2 regions of the Chromobacterium sp. CCUG 76385 genome follow, and region 1 is predicted to be linked to the other one. Evidence: riboswitches for the same ligand, from Rfam matches in the RefSeq annotation. Region 1 holds a riboswitch; the other holds the start of a gene.
The links. A riboswitch is a leader RNA that binds a small molecule or an ion and turns the genes downstream of it on or off. The one in region 1 is predicted to bind glycine.
Positions count from the first base shown of each region.

Region 2: another riboswitch for glycine. It lies ahead of QUG01_RS00835 (trimeric intracellular cation channel family protein); the one in region 1 lies ahead of gcvT (glycine cleavage system aminomethyltransferase GcvT).

Region 1 covers NZ_JAUCGU010000002.1:22,628-26,031, reverse strand. The annotation lists gene gcvP (aminomethyl-transferring glycine dehydrogenase) at 1-136, opposite strand, end outside; gene gcvH (glycine cleavage system protein GcvH) at 319-705, opposite strand; gene gcvT (glycine cleavage system aminomethyltransferase GcvT) at 771-1,859, opposite strand; glycine riboswitch at 1,901-1,999, opposite strand; glycine riboswitch at 2,014-2,106, opposite strand; gene QUG01_RS01935 (amino acid permease) at 2,282-3,404, opposite strand, start outside.
Region 2 covers NZ_JAUCGU010000001.1:180,647-184,050, forward strand. The annotation lists gene modA (molybdate ABC transporter substrate-binding protein) at 1-477, shown strand, start outside; gene QUG01_RS00835 (trimeric intracellular cation channel family protein) at 580-1,194, opposite strand; glycine riboswitch at 1,331-1,428, opposite strand; glycine riboswitch at 1,433-1,519, opposite strand; gene QUG01_RS00840 (DUF3141 domain-containing protein) at 1,718-3,404, opposite strand, start outside.

The DNA of each region.
Region 1 (3,404 bases):
CCGGCAGAGTCTGGTCGACCAGGGCATCGATGGACGGCGCGCCGATGGCGGCCAGCATCTCGGCGCGCTCGGCGTCATTGGGGCCGATATGGCGGGAGAGGAATTCGTGACGATTGAAGAGTTCGGCAAGAGACATAACAAAACCTTTCTTTTGCCACGAAAACCACGAAAGGACACGAACGGCATGACGCGAAGCCGAAAAGCCGCTCACTCTGAGAGAAGCCGAAATAGGCTTCCTGTTATCTTTCGTGTCTTTTCGTGGTTTTCGTGGCTAAAAAACAAACGCCCCTGTGTCTTGCGACTCAGGGGCGTATCACATCAAGCGCCGATTTCCTTGGCGTAGGCGGCGGCGTCCATCAGGCCGTCCAGGTCGGACGCATTGGCCGGCTTGATCTTGAAGAACCAGCCGTCGCCGTACGGATCGTTATTAGCCAGATCCGGCGCGCCTTCCAGCTCGCCATTCACTTCCAGCACTTCGCCGGCGATCGGACAGTAGACGTCGGAAGCCGCCTTGACCGATTCCACCGCGCCAGCCTGCTCTTCCTTGGCCAGTACGCTGCCGATCTTGGGCAGCTCGACGAAGACGATGTCGCCCAACAGTTCCTGCGCGTGGGCGGTGATGCCCACGGTCACGGAGCCATCGGCCTCCAGGCGCAGCCATTCGTGGCTCTCGACGTATTTGAGTTCGGCGGGGATATTGCTCATCTTGAAGTTCTCCAGCTTAAGATCGGATCAATGGTGACGGCAGTCGTCGCAAGGACGCTGCCCGATTATTCGAATACTTTCTTGCCATTGCGCACGAAGGGCATCTTGACCACGCGCACATCGGTCAGCGTGCCGCGCAGATCCACTTGGGCGGCAGCACCGGTGGCGGCCGGCACGCGGGCGATGGCGATGGAGTGCTTCAGCGTCGGCGAGAAAGTGCCGCTGGTGATCACGCCTTCGCCCACCCCTTCCACCAGGACCTTCTGGCCTTCGCGCAGCACGCCGCGGCCTTCCAGCACCAGGCCCACCTGCTTCATTTTCACGCCAGCGGCCTTTTGCGCTTCCAGCGCCTCGCGGCCATTGAATTTACGCTCGGCCGGCTCCCAGGCAATGGTCCACCCCATGCCGGCCTCCAGCGGCGACACGGTTTCGTCCATGTCGTGGCCGTACAAATTCATGCCGGCTTCCAGACGCAGCGTGTCGCGCGCACCGAGGCCGATGGGCGCGACGCCGACGGCTAGCAATTGTTCGAAGAAGGAAACGGCTTCCGCGGCGGGAATCATGATTTCCAGGCCATCCTCGCCGGTATAGCCGGTGCGGGCGTAGAACCATTCGCCCTGCGGCAAGCCCTGGAACACTTTCAGCGCGCGGATGGCCTCGGCCAGCTCCGGCTTGATGGCGCAGACTTTTTCAATGGCTTGGGGGCCTTGCACCGCCAGCATCGCCAGGTCGCGGCGCACCTTCAGCGCCACGTCGAAACCGGCCTTCTGGCTTTCCATCCAGGCCAGGTCTTTTTCGGTGGTGCCGGCATTGACCACCATGCGGTAGCCATAGGAAGTGAGATAGACGATCAGGTCGTCGACGACGGTGCCCTGCGGCGTCAGCATGCCGGAATACAAGGCTTTGCCCTCGAAGCCGAGCTTGGCCACGTCGTTGGCGATCAGTTTTTGCAGCCAGGCCTTGGCGTCGGAACCGGTGATGTCGATCACCGTCATGTGGGAAACGTCGAACATGCCGGCATCGGTGCGGACGATTTCGTGCTCTTTCAGCTGGGAACCGTAATGGATGGGCATTTCCCAACCGGCGAAATCGACCATCTTGGCGCCGGCGGCAATGTGGGCTTCAAACAGCGGGGTACGTTTCGGGGCCGTCATGGCGCGGTTCCTTCGAGAAAAGTGTGGATAGCCTCTATCAACCACACCCCTCTGTCCCTGCACCTGAGATTTTCCGGCCGGATAAGCCGTTAGCCCCTTCGGTGGACGCCGCGCGGGCGCCGCTCTCCAGATTGCGCAAGCCGGCGGCCGCCGGCTCGATGATACAGTCCTTTTGCCTGAGCGATTAGCGGGTGCGCTTGCGCCTTCGGCGGCGGCCGCGGGTGCCGCTCTCTCCTGTATGACTCGCCGATTATGGTGGGCATCTCCCCGCCTTGGCAAGCCGAGTTTATTTCGATGTCAAACAGTCTGAATAAATGTTTCTCAAAGAAAATAAGCGCACATATTTATCAATAAAAACCATTCGGAAACGAAAAAAGCGCAGGCTTTCGCGCTGCGCTTTGACATGCCCCCGCCTCCGCCGCTCAATCGGCGGCGTGGCGCTCTTTCAACTGCCAGACATAAATCGGCAGGCCGAGCAGCAGCAACAGCATGCCCCACATCACGATCTCCGCGCCGGAGCCGTAAAGCGCCCACAAGGAATACACAAAACCGATGCCGGCGAAGAAGCCCGGCGCCACGTAATCGCGCGGCGCAAACGCCTTGCCGCGCATCAGCATGATGGCAATCAGCGCCATCGAGCAGAACGCGTACGGCAACAAGGTGGTGGCCGTGGCCAGCAGGATGATGAACTCGAAAATCTTCACTCCGCTGTCGCCGCCAGCGTATTTCATCGCCATCAGGATGGTGACCAAGGCGCTGGACAGCACCAGGCCAAAGATCGGCACGCCTGCCGCATTGCGTTGATTGAAGCGGCTGGGAAACAGCTTGTCCTTGGCTGCAGCAGCCGGCACGTGCGCCTGCATCAGGCTCCAGCCGTTGAGGGCGCCGAAGCAGGACACCACGGCGCCGAAACCGACCAGCCAGTAACCCCAATCCCCCCACATCAACCGGGCCGCATCGGCAAACGGCACCTGAGACGCCGCCAGCACATCGGAAGGCATCAAGCCCATCAGCGATATCGTCGACAGAATGTACAGCACAGTAGCCAGCAAGGTGCCGATGACGGTGGCCCGCGGAATGGTCTTCTCTGGCTGATCGACATCGCCAGCCGGCACCGAGGCCGACTCCAGGCCGAGGAAGGCCCAAAGCGTCAGCGCCATGGTCGCGGACAGCGAAGACAACAAGGGCTTATGGTGAGGATTGAACGCCAGATTGTCGGTATTCAGATGGAAAAAACCGACGAAGGTCACCGCCGCCAGCGGCAGCAGCTTGAGCAGGGTCGTCACCACCGCCACCACGCCCGAACTGTGCGCGCCGCGACTGTTAATCCAGGTAACGATCCAGATCAGACTGATGGCGAAAACGCCAGCCAGCAGTTCGCTATGGCCGAGAACCGGAAAGAACACCTGCATATAACTGGTGGCCGCCACCGCCAGCGCGGCATTGCCTGCCCATAAGGCGATCCAGTATCCCCAGGCAATCCAGAACCCGGCAAAATCGCCAAAGCCGGCATGAATATAAGCATATGGCCCGCCTTCGCGCGGC
Region 2 (3,404 bases), on a different contig from region 1:
CTGGAAGAGCCGCGCATCTTTGGTTTGGGTTCCCTGGTGCTATGGTCGCTGGCGGCGGATTTTCATGAGAGCGGCTGGCTGGAGTGGCTGCGCCAAGGCAGAGGCAAGATCGCGCTGCCGGATCCCGAGTCCAGCATTTATGGCCAGATGGTTTTATACAGCTTGAATCATTACCAACTAGCGGAACGCCTGCGCCCGCGTTTTGTCAGGGCGCCGGATGTGGCCCATGCCGCCGAAATGGTGGCGTCCGGCAGGGTGGCGGGCGGTTTCGTTTCCAAGTCTCAGGTGCTGGAGCGCTCACGTTTGGGCAAGGGGCATTGGGTAGAGATTCCGCCGGATAGTTACCCGACTATCCGGCAGACGGTGGCGCTGCTGACGCCGGCGGCAGGCCATCCGCAAGCCCGGCAATTGTTCGATTACCTTTTCAGTCCCGAATCGCAGAAAATCTGGCGCGCGTATGGCTATGCCAAACCTTGAGACGCGAATCATGCGCCATGGGGCGGCGCGCATCGATGTCCGCGTCACGCCATGGCTTGCTATGCGTGACGCAAACCACCCCGCCTAAGCGGGGTGGGGGTGTCAGTGATGATCGTGGCGGTAGGCGAAAACCGGCAGCTGCCACTCGCGCCACAGCGCGGTCATGCGCAGCGCCAGGCCGAAGGCGAAGCTGGCGGCGATGTTCCAGTCGTGCGGAACCTCCAGCGCGTTCAATCCCAGGTAGAGGATGGCCACCAAGAGCGACACGCTGGCGTACAGCTCGCGGCGGAACACGATGGGCACGCGATTGCACAGGACATCGCGCAGAATGCCGCCGGCGATGCCGGTGATCATGCCTGCCATGACCACGATGACCGGGTGATAGCGCATGCCTAACGCGACATCGCAGCCGATGATGGTGAACGCCACCAGGCCCAGCGCGTCCAGCACCAGGAATAGCCGGTTCAGATGGCGCATGAAGCGCGCGGCCAGCACGGCCGCGATGCCGCCGGCCACCACCAGCAATACGTACTCCGGGTGTTGCGTCCAGCCTATCGGGTAGCGGCCGAGCACGATGTCGCGCACGGTGCCGCCGCCCAGCGCGGTGAGGAAGGCGATGACGGTGACGCCGAAGATGTCCATGTGGCGGCGGCCCGCAGCCAGCGCGCCGGTCATCGCTTCCGCGGTGATGGCGATCAGATAGATCAGGCTCAGCATGGCAAGCTCCCGCGCGCGACGGCGGCGGATGGGCATGAAAAAGGGAAAAGAATGTCTACTGGCGCGGGCAAAAGCGCGCGGCCGATGGCAGGTGCGGACAAGGCAGTCTCCTGGGTGGATTCCGGGTTGCGGAACAGCCTCTCCCCTTGTCCTTTTACCTGAGAGTTGCATGGCCGGCGGCCACTTGCCCCTTCGGTGGACCGCTCGCGGCGGCCTCTCTCCAATCGGCTTGAATCAATGGTGCACTGCGGTACTGCTTGCCTGAGCGATTATGGGAGTTTGCGTCTTCGGCGGGGGCGGCGCCCCTCTCTCCCGCAGCGCGTCAAATATTAGCTATTGCTGTTTGAATAGTCAATATTCAGAACCTATTGATGATCATTTTTCTGCATGGAGCAATTGCGGCGGAGGGATGGCGGGGAGGGGATGGGAAATCAGTACGAAGCGACGCTAACCAAGCCGCGAAAGGGTTTGAGGTGTGTTGGCGATAAAACCGGAGCGCCTGTCGGCGCTCCGGCGTGGCGCGTCAGGAGTCCTTCTGCTGCTTGGCGGCGGCAGCCGGCTTGACGGTTTTGGCTGCGGCAGGCGCTTGGCCGTTGGCCTTGACTGCGGGCTTGCGGGCTGGCGCAGGCTTGGTCGCCGGTTTGCGCGTGGCGGCGGTCTTGGCCGGCGCCGGCTGGATTTCAGCCTTGGCCGCCGGGACGATGGGTTGGGCCGGAGCCGGCTTGACTGCAACCGTTTCCGTCGCGCGAGGGGCGGCCGACTGAATCACGGCCTTGTCCAGAATGGCCTTGCGGTCTTGTTCGGACAGCCCAAGCACATTGGCCGCCTGCTCCAGCCGTTGTTGTTGCTCCGGCGGAATGTCATGGCGATTCACCAGCAGCAGGTCGCGCACCAGCATCCAGGCCTGGTGGCGGATGTGCTGGTCGGGCAGCAGCGTGCTCAGGCCGTTCAGCGCGCGCTGGTGATCGGCGCGCACCAGGGCGACCTGTTTGCGTACGGTATCCTTCAGCTGCATCAGCGTCAGCGGATATTCGCGCTGCACGCCGCGCATGGTGCGGCGGATGGCGTTGAATGGCCGTTCATCGATGACGCCCATGCCGATGCCGACATAGACCAGCAGCCGGATGAAGCCATCAGCCAGCGTGCCTTGCTCGAAGCTCGGGTCCAGCGCCTCGCGCTTCAGGCGCGCCAGCTCGCGGCTTTCCCAGGTGAGCGCCTGCTTGCGCTCCTCGCCGGCGGGCTGCACGCCGACCAGCGTGGCCAGTTGCGGCGATTCGTAAATCCCGCGGAATAGTTGTTCCTGGGCGGCGTCGCGCAGGTCGCGGTAATGATCCAGCGACTGGACGATGAAGTCAGACATCCGTTCCTGCCACTGCCACAGCGGATTGTCCGTGGAAACCGGGCGCCGTTGTTCGCGCACCTTGGCGGCGAGTCCGGGCAGCCACCACAGCCAGGGGTTCTTCGGCGAGATCAGCGTGCGCTCGAAGCGGGCGGGATGCAGCTCGCGCAGCAGGCGGGCGCTGGCCTCGTTGCTGAAGGCGCGCACCACGGGGGACAGATAGCGGTCGTACACGCCCTGGTTGATTTCGGAGACGCGTTTCACTACTTCGAAAGCCTGTTCGTCTTCGCGGCCGTCATCCAGCGCCAGGATGTCGGATACATCGCGGGCTTCGAAGCGGATGATGTAGCGGCCTTCGATGTATTCCTGGCCCGGAGAGTCCGGCGCGATGTCTTCGATGACGGCCTCGTACAATCCCGGCACCAACACGTCTATCAGGTCCAGCGCGCTGGCGAACTCGCTGTGCTCCTTGTTGGCCACGCCGGATGACACAAAGATGCCCAGGTGGCCCACTTTGTTGTGCAGGCAGTAGACGATGGTCTGCTCGTTGTTGCGGATGTCCTCGACGCTGTCGTACAGGTCGGCGATCCAGTTCAGCGCCTGCTGCGGCGGGGTGATGTTATCGCCCCAGGAGGCGAACACCATGATGGGCGAGCGGATGTTGCGCATGTCCACGCGCATCGTGCCGTCATGGCTGGTGATCTTGCCGTGGACCAAATCGTTGCCGACGAACAGCTTCTGGGTGATCCACTCCATCTCCACCTTGTTCAGCAGATAGTGGCCGCCCCACCAGCGTTCGAAATCGAGATAGCGTTGCGGCTCGGTGTCCACCTTGGAATACAGATTGTACGACTTCTTCCAAAGGGTGTTG